Regions from separate parts of the Peribacillus sp. NPDC097224 genome, predicted to be linked through region 2. Evidence: predicted binding sites of a transcription regulator. Region 2 holds the regulator's gene; the other holds the start of a gene.

Region 1 (11,057 bases), on a different contig from region 2:
GATCGAATCGCTTCATTGCCTCTTTTTCTCTTGATTATCTCTGTACTGCTGTTTGTTTCCAGCCCGCTATCGAACTATGTATCCCGTTACCAGGAAACGAGAGCGGACCGGTATGCGATTGAAATGACAGAAGACCATGAGGCTGCCATCACTTCATTCCAGGAACTTACGAGGTCAGGGCTTAGCCAGGTGAACCCTCCGCTCCTGGTAAAATGGCTTCGTTATTCACATCCCACGATGCTTGAAAGAATATCTACGATAGAAAATGAGGAAACAACGGGTGATTGAAAGCTAGCTTAACAGGCTGGCTTTTTTTCTTGCCTAACTTCAGGAAAAAGGAAAATTCTGAGTTTATTTTCAGAAAAAACTATCATTTTATAAATTTACCGTTCTCTACTATAATAAATGAAAATTCCCAGTGCGTTTTTAAGGAGACCAGCTATGTATAATATAATTTTAATCACGTTAGGATCAGTGCTTGTTGCCTTAGCCTATAATTTATTCTTGATTCCCCATTTAATTTTGAGCAGCGGACTCAGTGGAATTGCGATCATGTTAGGAATCATCACCCCAATCAATACAGGGGTATTGAATTTTATATTGAACCTTCCGCTACTCATTGTGGGCTATTTAAAGTTGGGGAGACGTTTTATCACTTATACGATATTATCAGTTGTCGTGATATCGGTGAGTTTGTATGTTATACCGATTCATGGCGTTTCGACGGAGCCGATATTATCTTCTTTGTTCGGGGGAGTCATTTCGGGCGTTGGCATCGGCATTATCTTTCGTGCTTCAGGGTCATCGGGAGGATTTGATATCATTGCCATGCTCCTGGCTAAGAAGAGGGACTTCCCGCTTGGGACATTGCTATCAGGGATGAATGCGGTTGTGGTGATTGCTTCTGGATTCAAGTTTGGATGGGATGCGGCATTATACACATTGATTTCGATTTACGCGGCAGGCAAAGTGATCGATACGATCCATTCCAATCATATTAAATTGACGTTAATGATCGTCACAAAAAAAGGTGATGAGATGAAGGATCGGCTACTTACTAATTTATACCGTGGCATTACGGTCATGGACGGGCAAGGTGCCTATTCGGGTGAGCAGAGCAAAGTGATGATGACGGTCATTACACGCTATCAGTTAACCGATGTGAAGGCGATGATCAAAGAAGTGGATCCGGATGCCTTCGTTAATATCACGGAAACGACTGAAGTCATGGGAATGTTTCATAAAGAATGATAAACGGATAAAAGCCCCCCATATAAGGGAGGCTTTTTTGACTTTATATTTCACATGGCTGCTTAATTTCCAAATTGTTTCAATAGAGTATTCATTTCATTACTCAGTTTTAGGAATAGAGGTTTGTCTTTAGTATCTAGAGCATGATCGATTTCTTTTGCCAGGATATTTTTTTTAGTAGTGAGAATGGATTCCATTATAATCATATCGATTAACATTTCCTGAACGGCAGCATCATTTTTAACTTCACTCATGGATAAAGACTTCACTGACTCTGAATATGATTTATCATTTTTCAAAGTAACCACCCCTGACCCTTTTTATTAGTATATGGATTTGAGGATGTAAAATCAACAGAAAATTTAAAATAATTAGAAAAAATATAAATGTGTCGTTAAAATGACGAGGTAACATGGCCGCTTAAAGAATTCTTAATTTTTTGTGAACTTAAATGTAACCTGTATTATTTATGCTATTATAGTGGAGAATTTAACGCGTTTTCGGATAAATCTTTCATGTGGAAGTCATCATCCTTTTTTGCAAAGTTGATATTCCATAAAAATAAATGAGGTAGAGGTGGATGTAATTTGAATGAAAGCACTCAGGGATTAATCGAGGAATATGAAATCACCCCGTATACACTTATGGTCATGCCCATTAATTATGGAAGTAAAATTTACTCCCGGATCATTGAATTGGAAGATGAGTTCATTTCTCCATTCAAGCCTTTGGATATAATCAAGAAAAGCTGTGAGTACTTTGGCTCCAGCTATGGGGGAAGGAAAGATGGTACAAAACAACTCATAAATATCACCCATAAGGCACCAATAGCAATCGATCCAACCAGTTCCATTTTCTTCTTTCCGACTACATCTCCCTTGCGCCCCCAATGCACCTGGTTAGCACATGAACATGTAGTCTCCTTTGTCCGACTCAATTCCAAGCAGACCACCGTCACATTCAGGAACAGAAAAACATTCGACATAGATGTATCAAGCAGTTCATTTGAAAATCAGCTGCACCGGACCTCCTTTTTGAAATCCAAATTGATTCAAAGGATTGAGGAAACGAAAAGGAAATCCTTTTACTTATTTACCGAAACGGATGGTCTTAAAGCTTCGGAAATGACATCGAAATATCCATTGCTAAAATAATCAGTGTGTTCAGGAAAAGGCGTTGTTTCTCTAGTGGAGGCAATGTCTTTATTTAGGTTATTTTCAAAGGGGAGGAGGACCTCCTTCGATTCATGATAAAGAATAGGGGGTGAAAAAATATTTACTAAAGGGGGAATCTTTGGTAATATTTAGCCTTAGAATAAGGATGGAGTGTTACAGCAATGTATAACAGAATGTACGGAAAAGTCGAATCGCTAGAAAGTTTAGTAAATATGGTACCTATAATTAAAGCTGCTGTGCCTTCTGATTTGTCGATTGCCATATGTGATTTAGAGAAATTCATTGCTTATTTTCCAGGTGAAAGTATAAATATGCATATCCAAAAAGGGCAGTCGTTAAATCCAGAAGAACCCCTCGCCGTGGCATTGAGTGAGGATAAACCATTAAGGGCTGATGTACCAGCTGATTTTTATGGGTTCGAGTTTACTGGAACGGCCGTGCCCCTACATGATAAAAATAATCAAGTCATCGGTGGCATAGCTATCCAGTTACGCAGGCAAAGTGAATTAAGAACGATTGCGGATCAAATTTCTGTATCGCTGAGCCAGGCCAATGAGCGGATTACGGATATTGCAAAGGGATCCTATACCTTAGCGGATGTTTCCAACCAACTTCTTACATCTTCCGAAAAAGCCGAAGAGGACGTTAAAAATACGGATGAGATCTTGTCAATGATTAAAAGGGTGGCGACCCAAACCAATTTATTGGGATTAAATGCCGCCATAGAGGCCGCACGAGCTGGTGAAAAAGGCAAAGGGTTTGAAGTGGTGGCTAAGGAAATCAGGAAGTTTTCTAAAGAAACTGTCGCATCCACGGAATTGATTCGTGAAAAACTTGTGCAAATCCAAGAAGTGACCAAACTGATGGGGACCTCGATTAATCGAATAGCTTCCGTGGGTCAAGAGCAGGCTGCTTCCATTCAGGAAATTTCAACTTTTGTAGAAGAAATCAAAAAGATGTCTGATGAGCTCAATCAATTTACCGATAAGTTATAAGAGGAAGTCAACAGCTTTTGTTGGCTTTTTATTTGTTCACCGAAAAAAGCAGGGGTGTTAAATTTTTTCAGGTTTATACACCCTTTCAAAAAAGTAATAACACAGAATCTCTTCCGTTTTATTACGAAGGCGGGGATTGAAATAGTTATGATGCTCTTCATACCCTTTATATAAAAAGCAATACATCGTGAATGATTCGTCGCCGTTTAATTTGCTTACCTTGATATTCCCCTTGCGCAAATAGCGACGAACCTCGACGAGATCCTCCTGGACTGACTTTAGAGCACGCTCAATAAGTTTTGAATAGGGCCTTTTTAATTTAAACGGACTTGATTCGATGACCTTGAGATCCCGGTTTAAGATTGTAATCACCATGGGAAGGTAGATGGCTTTTTCAATCATATTTCGGTCAGCCTCTGGAATACGGGTCATCATGACCGCCCCTTTCTAATTAACGTTCTCTTATTTTATGTATGTCGGATAATTTATAGAACGTATGTTCTATTTAATATCCTAACTTAAGTGGATTTGATATGCAAGCGCTTTTGTCAATCACGTGAAATTTTCGTTAATAAGATTATGATTTCCTGAGTTAGGGAAAGTATGATGATAGATGGGTAATTATTCTTGCAATTTAAGAAGAAAGTGTTATATCTAAATTAGAACGGTTTTATTATGTGATGCTGCTTGATAGAAAGCAAGCCAAGGGAGATAGTCATGAATTTGGATACTATATTTGAGTGGATTACTCTTGAACATATATCAGGGCTTATTCAGCAATATCGTTCATTCGGCCCGATTCCAGGAATTTTGTTGCCGATGTTAGAAGCGTTTTTGCCTTTTTTACCTTTATTTGTGTTTGTCGTGGCCAATGCTACAGCTTTTGGCCTATGGTGGGGATTTTTATTTTCTTGGATTGGGGCGGTAGGTGGTGCGTTTCTGGTCTTTTTTGTTTTTAGACGATACGGACAGATGAGGTTCTTCCGTTTTCTTCAGAAACATAAACAGGTGCAAAGATTGATGAACTGGGTGGAAAGCCATGGTTTCAGTCCATTGTTTCTCTTGCTTTGTTTCCCCTTCACGCCATCTGCGCTCGTTAATATCGTTGCAGGGCTCTCGAAGGTTAGCACGTTACAATATGCGCTGGCGGTAATCGGCGGAAAGGCAGTGATGATCTTTACGATCAGTTTCGTCGGATACGATATTGTATCATTGATTCAAAAACCATTACGTACCGTGATTGTCGGAATCATCATTTTCATCCTTTGGGTTGTCGGAAAAAGATTGGAAGTAAGGCTAAATAAAAGCATGAAAAAAGAAGAAGGGAAATAACTTAGAATATACAACTAGTAGGGGTTGGGGAATCTGAGAAAATCAAAAAAGCATTCAGTATCCGACTGGATAAAATCAGGCATGGTAGCCTTTATCATTTACATCTTGATCCGTACCTTTTTCTTTTCAAGCTATGCCGTAGAAGGGGAGTCCATGCAACCTACACTGGGTGAAGGCGATAAACTCATTGTAAATAAAGTGAAATACCAAATCAGCGATATCAATCGATTTGATGTTATAGTTTTCCATGCGCATGTCGGGGAGAATTATGTAAAACGGGTAATAGGTGTTCAAGGAGACGATATTCGTTATAAGGATGATTGGCTTTACATAAACGGTAAGAAAGTGCCTGAACCATACCTTGATCATTTAAAGGTAGGATATCCGGGCCAGGATTTTACGGGTAATTTTACATTGAAAGAATTAACGGGCAAATCCATAGTTCCTGATGGCAAGCTTTTCGTTATGGGTGATAATCGACTCGAAAGTGAAGATAGCAGGCACCTAGGTTATATTTCAATGGATAAGGTAGTAGGCAAAGTCGATGTAAGATATTGGCCAATACAAGATTTTAATGTGGATTTTATAGGTGAATGACTGTGGGAGCCCTCTATAGGAAGGGCTTTTTTTTGAACGGAATACGAACGTATGGTTGGTTTTCGTCGTTAGAAAGCGGTAAACTATAGGGAAAAGAGTCATAATTGGAAGAAGAATCGTGTCAAAAAATAGACAGTATTTCTGGTATGATAGGTCTAGAGATATTGAAATAAAAAGGGGGGAAACAGATGTCACTCCGGTTTTTAATTGGAAGGTCGGGCACAGGTAAAACATCGAAGGTATTGGATGAAATCCGCAACGGGCTAATGGAGAATCCTGAAGGGAATCCGATCATCTATCTGGTTCCTGATCAGATGACATTTTTATCAGAATATAAATTAATTAAGACGCCGGGACTCGAAGGAATGATTCGGACGCAAGTATTCAGTTTTAGCCGGCTTGCATGGCGAGTTCTCCAGGAGACAGGTGGCATGAGCCGAATCCATTTGGACAGTGTCGGCGTTAATATGTTGATACGGAAAATCATGGAGGATAAAAAAGATGAATTGAAAATGTTCCGCCGATCAGCGGACAAGCAAGGATTCGTCTCCCAGATGGAGCAGATGCTTGCCGAATTCAAGCAGTACTGCATCCAGCCGGGTGATATTCGGAGGTATTTGGACGAAAAGTCACCGGGTGGTGGTGGAGTACAAGATAAATTATCTGATCTTGAGCTCATTTATCAGTCATTTGAGGATGAAATGATCGGAAAATATTTAGATTCAGAGGATTATTTCACTTTACTGATAGAAAAAATGGCAGAGTCTTCGTATATAAAAAATGCAGATATCTATATAGATGGTTTTTACAGTCTGACGCCACAGGAATTAATGATCGTGGAAGAAATGATGAAGCTATGTAAGAGTGTGACCATCGCATTGACGCTCGACCAGCCTTATAGGCAATTTACGCCGGATGATCTGCATTTGTTCAGGCAAACGGGAAATCTCTATAACCAGCTTTATCAAGCGGGACAAAGAACGGGGGTCTTTATCGAACAGGACCACGTTCTGAACAGCACGGCGAAGTTCAATCGAAATCCTGGGCTGAAACACCTTGAAACATATTTTGCGCTTCGTCCCGCACAGAAGTACGATCAGCCATCTGGTGTAACGATTGCTCAGGCCGTTAACCGCAGAGCGGAGATTGAAGGGGTGGCTCGGAACATCCTGACGCTTGTCAGACAAGGTCAGTGCCGTTTTCGCGATATTGCGATTCTAATGCGAAATGGGGATGCCTACGAAGATATCCTCCAGACGGTCTTCCGTGACTATCAAATTCCGCTTTTCGTGGATTCCAAGCGGACGATGCTCAATCATCCATTGATTGAGCTGATCCGGTCGACACTTGAGATCATCAATGGGTTCTGGCGTTATGAACCGGTCTTTCGTGCCATTAAGACCGAACTTCTATTTCCCCTGCAACAAAGTCATGACAGAATGCGCGAACAAGTAGACAAGCTTGAGAACTACGTGCTTGCCAGGGGAATCAAAGGGGCTGGATGGACCACAAAAGATCGTTGGACCTACCGTCGATTCCGTGGATTGGAGCTTGAGGACCGTCCCCAGACGAGTAAGGAAATGCAACTGGAGCAAGAGCTCAATGATTTGAAACACCTATTTACAGAGCCCATCATTAAGCTATCAAAACGGGTGAAGAAGTCGGCGAATGGAAGAGAATTATGCGAGGCCCTTTATTTGTATTTGGAAGAATTGCATGTACCGGAAAAATTGGAAAAGATGAAGCTTGAAGCAGAAGAGGATGGCGATCTGGTGTCAGCCAGGGAACATGAACAATCGTGGAATGCGGTTGTTGATTTGCTTGATCAATTCGTGGAACTGTTAAGTGAAGAGGAAATCTCGATGAAACAGTTTGCAATCATTATAGAAGCAGGTCTGGAATCATTGGAATTTTCCTTAGTGCCACAGGCAATCGATCAAGTCCTTGTCGCTAATCTGGACCTGTCCCGATTGGATGACGTGAAGACGGCTTTCGTCATTGGCCTGAATGAAGGGGTCTTACCAGGAAAAGCCGTTTCTGATGGAGTGTTTTCCGATAGTGACCGCGACATGCTTTTGGCGAGAGGGCTTGATGTTGCTCCAAGTTCAAAAGTTCGTCTTTTGGATGAGGAATTCACGGCCTATAAAGCCTTCACTACACCTTCGGAATCCCTTTATTTATCTTATCCACTCGCTGATGAAGAGGGAAAATCTCTTCTCCCGTCCTCTTATTTAAAACGAGTGAGGGATGTATTGCCGCATGTGAACGAGGCTTTTTATATGAACGATCCATCTGATCTGCCTGCCGGGGAACAGGTGAAATATGCAGCGAACTCAGAAGTGGCCCTGTCTTATCTGGCTGCGCAATTACAGTTGAAAAAACGGAACTACCCAATCCATCCGCTTTGGTGGGATGTCTATAATTCCATCATGGAGGACGAGACGGTTGGACCGACAGCCACTAAGGTGCTATCGAGTCTTTTTTACCAAAATAAAACCATGAAACTATCAGAGGAAACGAGTAAGCAATTATATGGCGAAACCATTCTGACTAGTGTATCGAGAATGGAAATGTTCAATAGCTGCCCGTTTTCCCATTATGCCGCACATGGCTTGAAACTAAGGGAACGACAGGTTTTCCGTTTGGACGCACCGGATATCGGTGAGATGTTCCATGGGGCGTTAAAAATGATTTCGGATTATTTAAATGAGCATGATATCCCGTGGTCTTCTTTGACCAAGGAGCAATGTTTGGAGTTGGCTAGGAAAGCGGTGGAACAGCTTGCACCAAAGCTCCAGAATCAAATCCTGCTAAGTACGAACCGCCATCATTACTTGCGCAGAAAGCTGGAGCATGTGATTGGCCGGGCTTCGATTGTCTTGAGTGAACATGCCAAGGTTAGTGGGTTTGCCCCAATCGGTTTGGAACTGGGCTTCGGAAAAAATGGAGAACTGCCCCCACTTTCGTTCACTTTGAAAAATGGGACGAAAATGGAATTGATTGGTCGGATAGACCGTGTTGATAAGGCCGATGAGGATGAGGGTGGCGTCTATTTGCGTATCCTTGATTATAAATCGAGTGAAAAGGAATTGAACATGAGTGAAGTCTACTATGGGCTTGCCCTGCAAATGCTGACCTATCTCGATATTGTCGTTTCACAATCCCAATCGCTTATCGGTAAAGAGGCGATTCCAGCCGGTGTCCTTTATTTCCATGTTCATAATCCGGTCGTGAAATCAAAAGGCATGCTTAGCTTGGATAAAATCGATGAAGAAATTTATAAGAGTTTTAAAATGAACGGCCTAGTATTAGATCAAACCAACGTAATCAAGATGATGGACACGTCCCTTGATATAGATACTTCCAGTAAATCGGATGTCATACCTGCCGGATTTAAAAAAGACGGTTCTCTTTTAGCGGCCTCTAAAGTGGCCAGCCGTGAAGACTTCTCCTTGCTTAACCAGCATGTTCGAAAGGTCTATCAAGAGTCAGGTGACCGAATGGTCGACGGGGATGTTGGCATAACCCCATATAAAATGAAAGAAAAAACGCCATGTACTTTCTGTTCATTCAAATCCGTCTGCCAATTCGATCAGTCGCTCGAAGAGAATCAATTTAGGAATTTGCCACAGAAAAAGCAAAATGATGTTCTCGATTTATTAAGGGGGGAGGGTGAAAGATGAGTAAAACGATGATTCCCGCCATTCCTGAAGGCGTGACATGGACAGAAGAACAATGGAAAGCAATTTGGGCGAAAGACCAGGATATTTTGGTGGCCGCCGCTGCAGGCTCCGGGAAAACAGCGGTGCTTGTCAACCGGATTATCCAAAAGGTCATATTGGAAGATAATCCAATCGATGTGGATGAGCTATTGGTGGTGACCTTCACGAATGCATCGGCCGCCGAAATGCGCCATCGAGTTAGTGAAGCATTAGAAAAGGAAATCAATGAAAATCCCCATTCACAGCATTTGCGTAAGCAGTTAAGCCTGATTAACCGTGCGTCCATTTCCACGCTTCATTCTTTCTGTTTAGAAGTGATCAGGAAATATTACTATTTGACGGATATTGATCCTGGATTCAGGATTGCCGATTCCACGGAAGCGCAGCTTCTGCGCGATGAAGTGATGGAAGAACTTTTCGAGGAGCAATATGGCCAAGGTGACAATGAAGCATTCTTTAAATTGGTCGATGCCTTTACAAGCGATCGAAACGATGATGCACTGCAAAATATTGTCCGGTCATTGTATGATTTCTCCCGTTCGAATCCAGATCCCGACCAATGGCTAAATCATGCAGCCCAGATGTATGATCTGGCGGAAGGGGCAGGGATAGATGATCTTCCATTTATCGAGTCCCTACAATTCGATATTGGTTTGCAGTTGGATACGGCAAAGGATTTGTTGGAGCGATCTCTAGAATTGACAAAGGTTCCGGGTGGTCCTGCTCCAAGGGCAGAAAACTATTTAGCCGATCTTGATTTGGTCGCGAAACTGGCCCGCGTGAAAGATTCTTCCTGGAATGCTCTTTATGAAGAAATTCAAAACGTGAAGTTTGGAACGGCAAAGCGTTGTACGGGAGAAGATTTTAATAAGGAAATTGTGGATGAAGCCACGAAGCAACGTGATAAAGCGAAGAAAATTATTAAATCTCTGCAAGAAGAGCTTTTTTCACGTAAGCCTGAAAGCTATCTACGTGATATCCGGGAATTGAAGGGGTATGTCGATACACTCATCATGCTCGTAAAACAGTTTGAACAAAGGTTCTTTGCTGCAAAGTCCGAAAAGAACTTGGTCGATTTTGCCGATTTGGAGCATTATTGCCTTGATATTTTGACGGGTGAAACCATAGATGGGGAACGCACGCCGTCAGAGGCCGCCATTGAATATCGGAATCAATTCAAAGAGGTGCTTGTCGATGAGTATCAAGATACGAATCTAGTTCAGGAATCCATTTTAAGATTGGTGACGGCAGATGGTGAATATAGTGGAAATCTGTTCATGGTGGGCGATGTTAAACAATCGATTTACCGTTTCAGGCTTGCTGAACCGAATTTGTTCCTTGGAAAGTATGCGCGCTTTACCCATGATGGCACTGATTCGGGATTGCGAATTGATCTAAACCGTAATTTCCGGAGCCGGAGAGAAGTGCTTGATGGGACGAATTTCTTGTTTCATCAACTAATGGGGCTGACTGTCGGTGAGATTGATTATGATGAGGATGCGCAATTGAAAAAAGGTGCGCCATATCCCGAAGATAAGGAATATCCCATTGAACTTCATTTAATTGATGGAGCAGCAGATACAAGTGAAGCCGGACAGGATAACGAGGATTCAGAGGTAGGTTTTGAAGCCGAGGAATTGGAAAAAGCGCAACTGGAAGCTAGGATGATGGCGAGGCTCATAAAGCAGGCCATAAACGAGAAACAGCAAATCTATGATACGAAAACCAAGCAATACCGTTCTGCAACATACCGTGATATGGTCATTCTTCTTCGTTCTATGCCATGGGCTCCGCAAATTATGGAGGAATTCAAGAAGCAAGGGATTCCTGTCTATGCCAACTTGTCCTCTGGATACTTTGAAGCTACCGAAGTTGCTATCATGATTTCTTTATTGAAAGTAATAGATAATCCGCAGCAGGATATCCCATTGGCATCCGTTCTCCGCTCTCCGATTGTAGGAATGGATGAGGAGGAAATGTCTCAA
Region 2 (11,057 bases):
TGTAGAAATGGCTGTCATATATGTAGATAATCTGAAAATATCGTTGGTGAAATCAAAAAGGTGCCAAAATGTTTTATCATGGGCAATCCCATTTATTGAGAATGGTTGTTTTATGCTTATTATTCGCTTTTTATTCCAATAAATATAATGGTCACTCCTATAAAGATGCATGAAACTTTAAAGAGGGAAAGCTTTTCGGTCATCCCGAATAAACCAACAGCTGTTGTACTAATAAGTATTATAGGTCCAACGAGTGCGAGGGAACTATTCACAACCAACGCTTTTTCGATATCATTAAGTCTTAACATGAGTATAGCTGCGAATATTTCTATACTTCCCGAAAGCAAACGAAGTAAACCCATTATAAGAACGGCTTTTTCAAAAACTATAAACATGATTTTCCCCTCCGAACTTTTGTGCACGTTTATCTTATGAATCTATTTTAAAAAATAGGACAACTTTATCCTATCCCGGTGGTCGTTCCATTTGAAAATACCCATCGTTATGGACTTTATGAAGGGGGTCAGGTGGAAGTCAGGTGACACGGTATCTTTCTTGGCTAAACAGTACGATAGCCGATAGATACCAATATATATATATATAATAAAAGTCGGTCAGAAATTACGTGTTAAGGAGTATGTCAACGGAGAGAAAAAGTAGGAAATCTTATGAGTGTTGTACCAAGCGCTATATCTTTCATATTGACGGTATGTCCTCAATAGCCTAGGATGTAATGGTATTCGTTAGAAGGAGGGCCCCATATGACTTATAAAACGCTATTGCTTACGCTTCTGTTCTCACAGGGGTTATTCTTCGGTGGTCTACCTATTTTTCTTCAACTCCTATTCTATTTGAACCCTTGGGTGATCATGGTTGCATGGGTTTGTATTGTAGTCTCTGTGTTGATGATCGTCTTATTGGTCAGGGGGGAAACAATAAAACTACCCCGATTGTATTGGCAGGTAGCGATAAGTGGTTATAGTTTCTCTTTGCTAGTTTTACTTTTCTTCCGACCTGAGGGGCAGGAATATTCATATAACATTATCCCGTTTTCTACAATCAGCACTTATTTAACTGGTGATTCGAATTGGCTTGTTTCTTTTTATAATCTAGGTGCAAATGTAGGATTATTCATTCCATTTGGACTTTACCTGCTATCCAGAAAAGGAAAAAAGATGACCGGTATTCCAAAGTTTTTTATTCCCTTTTTCTCAATCTCAATCATAGAAATATGCCAGTATGTTTTTCAAAGAGGAAGTTTGGATATAGATGATCTTATTTTGAACCTTATTGGGGTATATTTGGGATATTTGTTGTATCGTTGGTTCGTGAAAGTGATAGATATTATCCCCGCAAAGCGGAGTACATAATGAAAATCCGTTAGGGTTCAGTAACATACAGTGTTGACGAAAAACAAAAAAAGCCAGCTTGTCCATGATAGGAGAAGCTGGCTTTACATTTGTTAACGTAAGCCTTTCATAAAGCCTTGAATCTTTGGTGATATTGCCAATAGGATAAATCCTAAAATCAATGAAGTGATTCCGATAGCCCCGAAATAGACCATTTCCGTGTCCGCAGAGTAAAATCTTACAATTTGAGCATTTAATGCTTGTGCTGCTGCATTGGCTAAGAACCATAAACTCATCATTTGTGCTGAGAACGCAGATGGAGCAAGTTTAGTGGTTGCTGACATACCAACAGGTGACAAGCAAAGCTCTCCAATTACTACAAGGAAATAACTAAGTACAAGCCATAATGGGCTAACTAATGAACCGGCTCCTCCAAAATAAGAGGGAACCAAAATTACTAGGAATGATAAACCAGCAAAGAATAGGCCAATCGAAAACTTTTGGGGTATAGTTGGCTGACGTTTCCCTAATTTAACCCATAACCATGCGAATAAAGGTGCTAAAGTAATGATGAACAATGGATTTAAAGATTGGAACCATGCTGGTGAAATGTGAAAACCGGCAAATTCTAACTGTGTCCGTTTATCAGCATAATTTGCTAAAATAGTTGAGCCTTGTTCTTGAATGGCCCAAAACATAACAGCTGCTATAAATAAAGGGATATAGGCTAGTAAACGTGAACGCTCAACAGATGTTGTTTTCGGACTACGGTACATCACAATAAAATACATAGTAGGAATTAGAATTCCAAGGATACCAACAAGCCCGATGAAGCTATTAAGTGTTAAGAGACCATTTGAGATAGCGATTGCACAAATGATGACAATAATTAAAATAGCTAGCCCGATCTTAGTATAAACAGATTTCTTTTCATTTGATGCCAAAGGATTGACAGGAGCTATTCCAGCAAGTCCAAGATTTTTTTTCTTTGTAGCCATGAAGACGATTAATCCAATAAACATACCAACGGCTGCAATGCCGAATCCAAGGTGGAAATTGTACTTCATTCCAACTGTTCCGACAATAAGCGGAGCAATGAATGCACCCGTGTTTATTCCCATGTAGAATATGCTGAAACCAGAATCTCGACGGTTATCGTCTTCTGCATATAGCTCCCCAACAATACTAGATACATTAGGTTTTAAAAGACCTGTACCTATAACGATTAGTATCATGGAAACGAAGAACATGGAAATGCTGCCCGGTATCGCAAGTGCAATATGACCAAGCATAATCAATATACCGCCGTAAAAAACGGCTTTCGATGTTCCGAAAATCCTATCGGCAAACCAGCCACCAATAATTCCGGACATATATACTAAGGATCCATAGATGGATACAATGGCTAGAGATGTTTTTTCATCAAGACCTAATCCACCTTTAGATACCTCATAATACATATAGTATACAAGAATGGCCTTCATACCATAATAGGAGAAGCGCTCCCAAAACTCCGTGAAGAAAAGAGTGAATAGTCCTTTAGGGTTTCCGAAAAAACCTTTTTGAGGAATGCTATCCAAAATTTTCTGTTTATTTATTGATGACATACATTCTCCTCCTTTTATTATTGTATAATAACTTTTCTTAGAGCTCTTGTAAAGAATATTTAGTGTATTTTAATAATAGTTCTTAATAACCTGTGTTTATTTTCCATTTTAGTAAAATGCAGGACTATCGAAATAGTATAATTAGGTAAGAAGGTATATATTAGAGCCCTTTAATCACTTTGGATTGAAAACGCACCGTTCATTTGATATATAATCCATTAAGTAAATGATTTGGGGTTTCGAATTGCAAGAACCTTCAACAAGTTATGAAAATCCAATTTTAAATGGTTGTGTAGAAAAAATGATGATGAATAAAGGTTGAAATATTAAAAAAGTATGGTAGGAAATAGTGTAAATAATTGAAAATAGGAATATTGTCATATCGACAAAGGAAGCCAAAATACTTATTCTAGTATAGAAAGCAATTTAATTGTTTTCTTTTTTACCATGTGGTGCCGCCAGATAATTGCAGTTATCTGGCGGCATTTATTATTATAACCAAATAATAATTTTCAACCATTCTTACTGGATGGTTTTCTTTGTGGTAGGGAGAACGGAAGATCAAACACTAAAGGCCACCCTTTTTAGGGCGGCCTTTTATAGTACCTATATAGGTAGAAGTATATAAGCAGCCGATAAGTTTATTGCCTGAGGAGCTTAAAGTGATTTTCATTAGTCACAAGTCTGTTCTATTAATAAAAAAATTTCATAAATTTTAGAGAAAGGAGGTGGTTATTTTTGGAGCTAATTTGGATGTTAATTGTTGGTGGAATAATTGGATGGCTGGGAAGCCTGATTTTAGGAAGGGATATGCCGGGTGGAATTATTGGAAATATCATTGCTGGATTTGTTGGAGCATGGCTTGGTACTGCAATTTTAGGGCCAATCGGACCTGAAACAGAAGGGTTTTACATTGTGCCTGCGTTACTGGGTGCCATAATTGTAGTGTTCATTGTATCCATTATCATGAGAAATACAAGATGGAGGTAGAAAGCAGAGGGTACACGATTGAATAAATTTTCCAGAATCACGTGTAGATGGTTTAGAGAAAGCTGATCTATATGTGTCCATTATTGCTTGAAAATGCTGTTCAACAATACTGGACAGTTTTTTTGCGTAAAAAAATAGAGGTTTTCGATCGAAGGATCCATCAGTGTTTACTCAATCCGAATGATTATCAGAGTTCCTAAAGGATACGAAAGCTGTTTTAAGTGCGGCGTAATTACCGATACTGGCGTATCCGTAAAACCATCCCATAAAAATCCCGGTAGTCAAGTGATGCCGATGGCTTATGAATATAGAAATGATTAAACCAAGACATAAAGCAATAGTGGGTACGTAACTTCGGGGGATAGGAAAGAGAAACTTTATAATTTGGGTCAAAATCATGATAGTTGGGATAGCCATTACAGCATCCCAAAAATTCGTATGTATCGTCGGAAAATCCATAGTAACACCACTTTCAAAAAGAAATGTCTATTGAACTAATTTCACCGGATATAAAAGAATTATACCTTGTTTATTTGACTTGGTTTGTTATTCAATGCTCTCTAGTAAAATATTATAATATTGCTTCTGTCATATACATAGGATGAAATACATAGACTTAAAACAAATAAAAAAAGCGCAATTTGTGCGCTTTTAGTGAATTTGCCTATATAGCCCGATCACTCTTCCAAGAATGGTTACATCTCTTAGAATGATAGGTTCCATATTGGAGTTTTCTGGCTGAAGCCGTATGTAATCCGGTTCCTTAAAGAATCGTTTAACGGTGGCTTCATCATCTTCCGTCATGGCCACGACGATATCTCCGTTATTGGCATTGCTTTGTTGTTTTACAATGACATAATCTCCATCATGAATTCCCGCTTCAATCATACTTTCACCCATAATTTCAAGCATGAACACATGATCATCATGTGGAACCATACTTTCAGGAAGAGGGAAGTATTCCTCTATGTTCTCGATGGCAGTTATCGGCATACCTGCGGTTACTTTTCCGAGAAGTGGTACGTTAACTACGTTTGTTTTTGGAATGTTATTAGATTCTTCTATATTTAAAATCTCAATGGCCCTTGGTTTAGTCGGGTCGCGTCTGATTAAGCCTTTGCTTTCCAAACGAGATAAATGTCCATGTACAGTCGAACTTGATGCAAGTCCCACAGCTTCGCCAATCTCTCTAACGGAAGGTGGATAACCTTTTTGACGAACTTCATCTTTTATGAAATCAAGAATATCCTGCTGCCGTTTTGATAGTTTAGTCATATACGCACCTCTTCTCTATAATTCTTTGCTATATTATAGCATGGCTCCACATGCTATACAAACATAAGTTCGAATTTGGTTGTTGACTGAAACAAACGTTCGTATTATAATTCAATCATCAACCAAAAACGAACGTACATTCGCTATGGAGGGATATTAATGAAGACATTTTGCAAAAATAATATTTATACGATTCTATTAGCAGGATTTGTATTTATCTTGTCTATTTTATTCTCTTTCACATTAGATAGTAATCAAAATAAGGATTTCCTTTCGATTGAAATTAACGAAGGTGATACTATATGGGAGATTTCAGAAGAATATGGTCAAACCGAATTGACAAAAAAAGAATTCATTGGTTGGATAGAAGAGTATAACGGTGTAAGGGCGGATACTATTAAGGCAGGTCAAATCATTGTCATACCAGTTGAAAGTGAAAAAGTAGTCCAAAGTTTGGCTAGTAAGCAGTAAAGGTAGGTTCATATGAAAGCAGTCATCTATTGTCGGGTAAGTACAGAAAAAGAAACACAGGAAACCTCGCTAGCTAGGCAGGAAGAGGAATTAGTGAAGTTAGCAGAACATAATGACATGGAAGTCGTTTCAATAATAAGAGAGCAGGCAAGTGGTTACGAACTGAACCGTGACGGGATATTTGACATGCTTGATCTTTTTAAGACAAAAGAAGCGGATGTTCTCTTGATTCAAGATGAAACTAGGTTGGGAAGAGGAAATGCTAAAATTGCCTTGTTTCATGTTGTACTTAAAGAAGGAGTGAAGATTTTCACACTTTCTCATGATGGTGAATTAGAGTTATCGGACTCTGATGCCATGGTTATCCAAATTGTTGGTATTGTAGAAGAATATCAACGTAAACTACATAACCTGAAAATTAAACGTGGTATGCTTAGGGCCGTTGAAAATGGCTACCGGCCCCAGAAAAACCTGAAGAACCAAAGAAACTCCACTGGCAGGGATCGTAAAGAAGTACCCATAGAAGAAATTGTGAAACTGCGTTCGAATGGATTAACTTTTGCGGAGATTGCGGCAACACTGAGAGGCTTTGGCTATGAAGTGTCAAAAGCAACGGTACACCGCAGATTCTTGGAATACCAGCAAGGTACACCGAAGAATCAATCATAGAACTTGTAATTTCACTTTTTTTTTAATACCATGTCAATATCCGTATATATAAAGGAGAAAAATTATGCTATCAAAAGAAAAAATGGCCCGTATCAATGAACTTTCTAAAAAAGCTAAGGGAGAGGGCTTAACTGTAGAAGAGGCAAAAGAGCAAACTTCCTTACGAAGTGAGTATTTGGAGACATTTAGACGTTCAATGGCTGATACGCTAGAAAATGTTAAAGTTATCGATCCGGAAGGTAATGATGTCACACCTCAAAAAATAAAAAATATTAAAGAAAAAAAAGGTTTACATTAACCAATAAGGACTGATGATGGCCCCATCATTAGGATTACTCATGAGGAATGTAAAGTGAAAAAAGAGAATGCATCGATGTATGTATTCTCTTTTTTGGTTTAACCTAACCTTGGTGAATCCTTAATTAGTAGAAAATTGAATTAGCTGTGCAAGAAAAGGTTATTTTAGTTGTGATATTAAGTTAGTCAATATAATATAAAGAGGTACACTACAGGAAGGGATGTTTTACACATGTTAGATAAATTAGATGCACTTTCTATTAATACAATTCGTACATTATCGATCGATGCAATTGAAAAGGCTAATTCAGGTCATCCAGGCATGCCTATGGGTGCAGCTCCCATGGCATATAAGCTGTGGACTGATTATATGAATCATAACCCGAAAAATCCTGATTGGTTTAATAGAGACCGTTTTGTTTTATCGGCAGGACATGGTTCCATGCTATTATACAGTCTCCTGCATTTATCAGGTTACGGCTTGACAATGGATGACTTAAAGGGTTTCCGTCAATGGGGAAGTAAAACTCCTGGGCATCCTGAATACGGACATACTGCTGGAGTAGATGCCACTACTGGACCACTTGGCCAAGGGATTGCAATGGCTGTAGGTATGGCAATGGCAGAACGTCACTTGGCTGAAAGCTACAATCGTGATTCTTATAATGTGGTTGATCATTATACATATAGTATTTGTGGGGATGGAGACTTAATGGAAGGCGTTTCAGCTGAAGCTGCTTCTTTAGCAGGCCATCTTCAACTAGGAAGACTTGTCGTTTTATATGATTCAAACGATATTTCTCTTGACGGAGATCTTAGCCAATCATTCAGTGAAAGTGTAGCAGACCGTTTTAAATCATACGGCTGGCAGTATCTGAGAGTGGAGGACGGCAACGATTTACAACAAATCGCAAAAGCCATTGAAGAAGCAAAGACTGATGAAGCTCGTCCAACTTTAATCGAAGTGAAGACAGTGATTGGTTATGGTTCTCCTAACCGCTCTGGTAAGTCTGCAGCTCACGGTGCTCCCCTTGGTGCTGATGAAATGAAGTTGACAAAAGAAGCTTACAAATGGACATTCGAAGAAGACTTTTATGTTCCGGATGAAGTATATGCACACTTTAATGAAGCTTGTGTAGAAGCTGGAAATAAAAAAGAACAAGAATGGAATGAACTATTTAATAAATATAAAGAAGCGTACCCTGAGCTCGCAGAACAGCTGGAGCTTTCTATAAAAGGTGAACTACCTGCAGACTGGGATCAAGAAATTCCAGTTTATGAAGAAGGCAAGACATTGGCTTCGCGTGCTTCCAGTGGAGAAGTATTGAATGCATTAGCGAAAAAACTACCTAGCCTTATTGGAGGTTCAGCCGATTTAGCAGGTTCAAATAATACATCCATCAAAGGTGCTACAGATCTATTGCCTGGAAATTATAGTGGACGTAATATATGGTTTGGTGTACGTGAATTCGCTATGGGAGCAGCATTGAACGGGATGACGCTACATGGTGGCATCAAGGTTTACGGTGGAACATTCTTCGTATTCTCTGATTATCTACGTCCATCCATCCGAATGGCTGCCTTAATGGGACTTCCTGTAACATATGTATTCACTCACGACAGTATCGCTGTTGGTGAAGACGGACCGACACATGAGCCTATCGAACAATTAGCCTCATTACGTGCCATGCCTAATCTTGGTGTGATTCGTCCAGCTGATGGTAATGAAGTTGCAGCAGCTTGGAAGGTCGCTATTGAGTCTAAGGATAAACCAACGGCTCTTGTGTTAACACGCCAAGGTTTACCAACAATCAAAAACACATCAGAAACTGCTTATGAAGGTGTGGTAAAAGGTGCTTATGTGATATCAGACGCTAAAAAAGAAGTAGCGGATGCATTGCTACTGGCTACTGGTTCTGAAGTTCATCTAGCTGTCGAAGCACAGCAAGCATTGTCGGAGGAAGGAATTGAAGTTTCCGTTATCAGCATGCCATCGTGGGATCGTTTTGAAACTCAATCCAAGGATTACAAACAAAGTGTAATCAACCCGGCTGTCAAAAAACGTCTGGCTATCGAAATGGCTTCACCTTTTGGCTGGGACCGTTATACAGGGGATGAAGGTGAAATTTTAGCCATTAATCATTTTGGCGCTTCAGCTCCAGGCGGTAAAATTATGAAAGAATTCGGCTTTACCGTTGAAAATGTAGTAGCTCGTGTGAAAGAGATGCTTGTTAAATAATTGAGTAAGACATGACTGACACCTATTTATGAGGTGTCAGTTTTTCTTATATATCAGTAAATGAGGACTTATTTAAAAAAATCCCATTCGACAAAAAAAGATGAAAATTTCTCCAGCAAACAACATATCTTGTTGTTTTGTCAAGATATAATAAGAATAATTAATTATCGATTAAATGTGTCAAATGGGTAAAGGTTTATAAAGGTTCATGGCAAAAGCCATTACGTTTTAATATCTGTTCATAAATTGAGATCCTAGGGAGGTATAGGCTAATGAGAACCTATCAGATTTTTTTGATTGAAGATGAATTCGCCCATCATTATTATGGTAGGGAAAAGCTTTTCTTCAATTTGTTTTTGGAGTATATTCAAGCAAAGGGTGGACTAAGGAGTATTTTGCAAAAACAAATCGAATATGTCACCAAGACAGTTCCCGTAATCCAATTGCAGGTTGTTATTGAACAGCGGTTAAAGAAAAAGATGAATTTTTGGTCGCAAAACGGTAAATACTATTTAGAAAAAACAAGTGGAACAAGCAAGGCGGCCTTAACTATTGAGGGTGAATCCATAATACTTAAATCTGAGGGTGACGTTGAAGCGGAGACTGCTTTCTTTGAATGTATTCGCAAATGCGAACCAGGTTTTCTAGCCATTGATTTTGAACATGAAAAGTATGGTTGGTTAAAACCGATTAAAGAAAGAAAATTTGTCTAAATGGGGGACTTTTCGCTAGCGGGTATTGTATAATAATATTTGGTCTAGTACACTGATGTTAGACAACATGAAGGAGGAAATAGTATGTGGGTTTACATTCTAGTTGGCGTACTAGCATTGATTTTGGGAATAGTGCTAGGATTTTTCATCGCTCGTAAATACATGATGGATTACTTAAAGAAAAATCCGCCAATTAACGAACAAATGTTGAAAATGATGATGATGCAAATGGGTATGAAACCGTCCCAAAAGAAAATTAATCAAATGATGAGTGCTATGAATAAACAACAAACCAAATAAATAGCATGAAAATCGCTATGCACTAATTTTTAATCGATTGATTATGGCTATTATAGGATGAGCAAATCATAAAATGCATTACAGAGTAATCTTTCATCATAAATTTTTGTTTGCTTTATCTTTCATCACGATCCGAAACCTCTTTCTCTGACGAAATCTACCAGAGAAGGGGGTTTTTGCGTGAGGGGACCAGGCCCATATAAAAATTGATTATTAAGTGTACAGAAAGGAAAGACGTGATAGATAGGAATCCCATTCATAATGGGCGTTAAATGTAAAAACAGGTTGCCCCAAGATAAAAGGGGCAACCTGTGTGTATGTGTCATTTTATATTATTGTGCAGTTAATCCGCCGTCAATTACGAATTCAGCTCCTGTAGAATAGCTGGATTCTTCGGAAGCTAGGAAAAGAACGAGATTGGAGACTTCTTCTGGCTGTGCCACGCGTTTAAGAGGAATATGTTTGGCAAATTCTTTGATGACTTCGACAGCATCGCCTTGGGTTACCATCGGTGTTTCAATCACACCTGGGTGTACTGAATTCACTCGGATTCCATAACGTGAAAAATCAATGGCGGCTGCTTTTGTCATTCCGCGAACGGCAAATTTTGTATCCGTATAACCAATCGCACCAGCCACTAACCCGTTCATTGAAGAAATATTGACGATTGATCCGTTTTCAGTTTTCTTCATGGATGAAACAACGGTTTTCATTCCTAAAAATACAGATACTTGGTTAATTTTGACGATTTTAAGGTACTGATCCAAGGTAGTATCTTCAATGGAGTTATTAAGGCTTATTCCTGCATTGTTTACTAGAATGTTTACTGGGCCAAATGTGTTTTCAGTCTCGCTAACTACAGTCTGCCAATCGGATTCGCTAGAAACGTCTTGTTTAATAAATATGGCGTTTTCGCCTAGTTCTTTCGCAAGAGCTGCTCCGGCTTCTTCATTTAAGTCGGTTAAAACAACTTTTGCGCCTTCTTCAATAAATTTACGCGCATGAGTCGCACCCATGCCGGCTGCTGCGCCAGTGATAATTGCTACTTTATTTAATAATCTTTCCATAAATAACACCTCATTATTATTTTTTTGATAGTCGAACTATCATTTTATGCATTTTTATTTTATACTATTTAACAGAATAT

The links. The regulator LexA, encoded in region 2, represses DNA repair genes until DNA is damaged. The targets are predictions, from matches to a motif close to CGAACATATGTTCG.
Region 1: ACIQXR_RS08120 (YhjD family protein) is a predicted target of LexA. The motif match lies at 3,911-3,924, and genes of this name have one in related genera.

Annotation. Positions count from the first base shown of each region.
Region 1 is NZ_JBIWDK010000003.1:283,236-294,292, forward strand. It holds gene ACIQXR_RS08095 (M48 family metallopeptidase) at 1-288, shown strand, start outside; gene ACIQXR_RS08100 (YitT family protein) at 442-1,251, shown strand; gene ACIQXR_RS08105 (IDEAL domain-containing protein) at 1,314-1,550, opposite strand; gene ACIQXR_RS08110 (competence protein ComK) at 1,839-2,405, shown strand; gene ACIQXR_RS08115 (methyl-accepting chemotaxis protein) at 2,588-3,421, shown strand; gene ACIQXR_RS08120 (YhjD family protein) at 3,479-3,853, opposite strand; gene ACIQXR_RS08125 (TVP38/TMEM64 family protein) at 4,139-4,753, shown strand; gene lepB (signal peptidase I) at 4,787-5,350, shown strand; gene addB (helicase-exonuclease AddAB subunit AddB) at 5,539-9,033, shown strand; gene addA (helicase-exonuclease AddAB subunit AddA) at 9,030-11,057, shown strand, end outside.
Region 2 is NZ_JBIWDK010000012.1:32,105-43,161, reverse strand. It holds gene ACIQXR_RS18370 (YqhV family protein) at 120-395, opposite strand; gene ACIQXR_RS18365 (VanZ family protein) at 762-1,370, shown strand; gene ACIQXR_RS18360 (peptide MFS transporter) at 1,463-2,956, opposite strand; gene ACIQXR_RS18355 (GlsB/YeaQ/YmgE family stress response membrane protein) at 3,710-3,946, shown strand; gene ACIQXR_RS18350 (hypothetical protein) at 4,118-4,405, opposite strand; gene lexA (transcriptional repressor LexA) at 4,598-5,221, opposite strand; gene yneA (cell division suppressor protein YneA) at 5,381-5,692, shown strand; gene ACIQXR_RS18335 (YneB family resolvase-like protein) at 5,705-6,361, shown strand; gene ACIQXR_RS18330 (DUF896 domain-containing protein) at 6,426-6,659, shown strand; gene tkt (transketolase) at 6,891-8,897, shown strand; gene sirA (sporulation inhibitor of replication protein SirA) at 9,170-9,610, shown strand; gene ACIQXR_RS18315 (YneF family protein) at 9,695-9,910, shown strand; gene ACIQXR_RS18310 (glucose 1-dehydrogenase) at 10,243-10,977, opposite strand.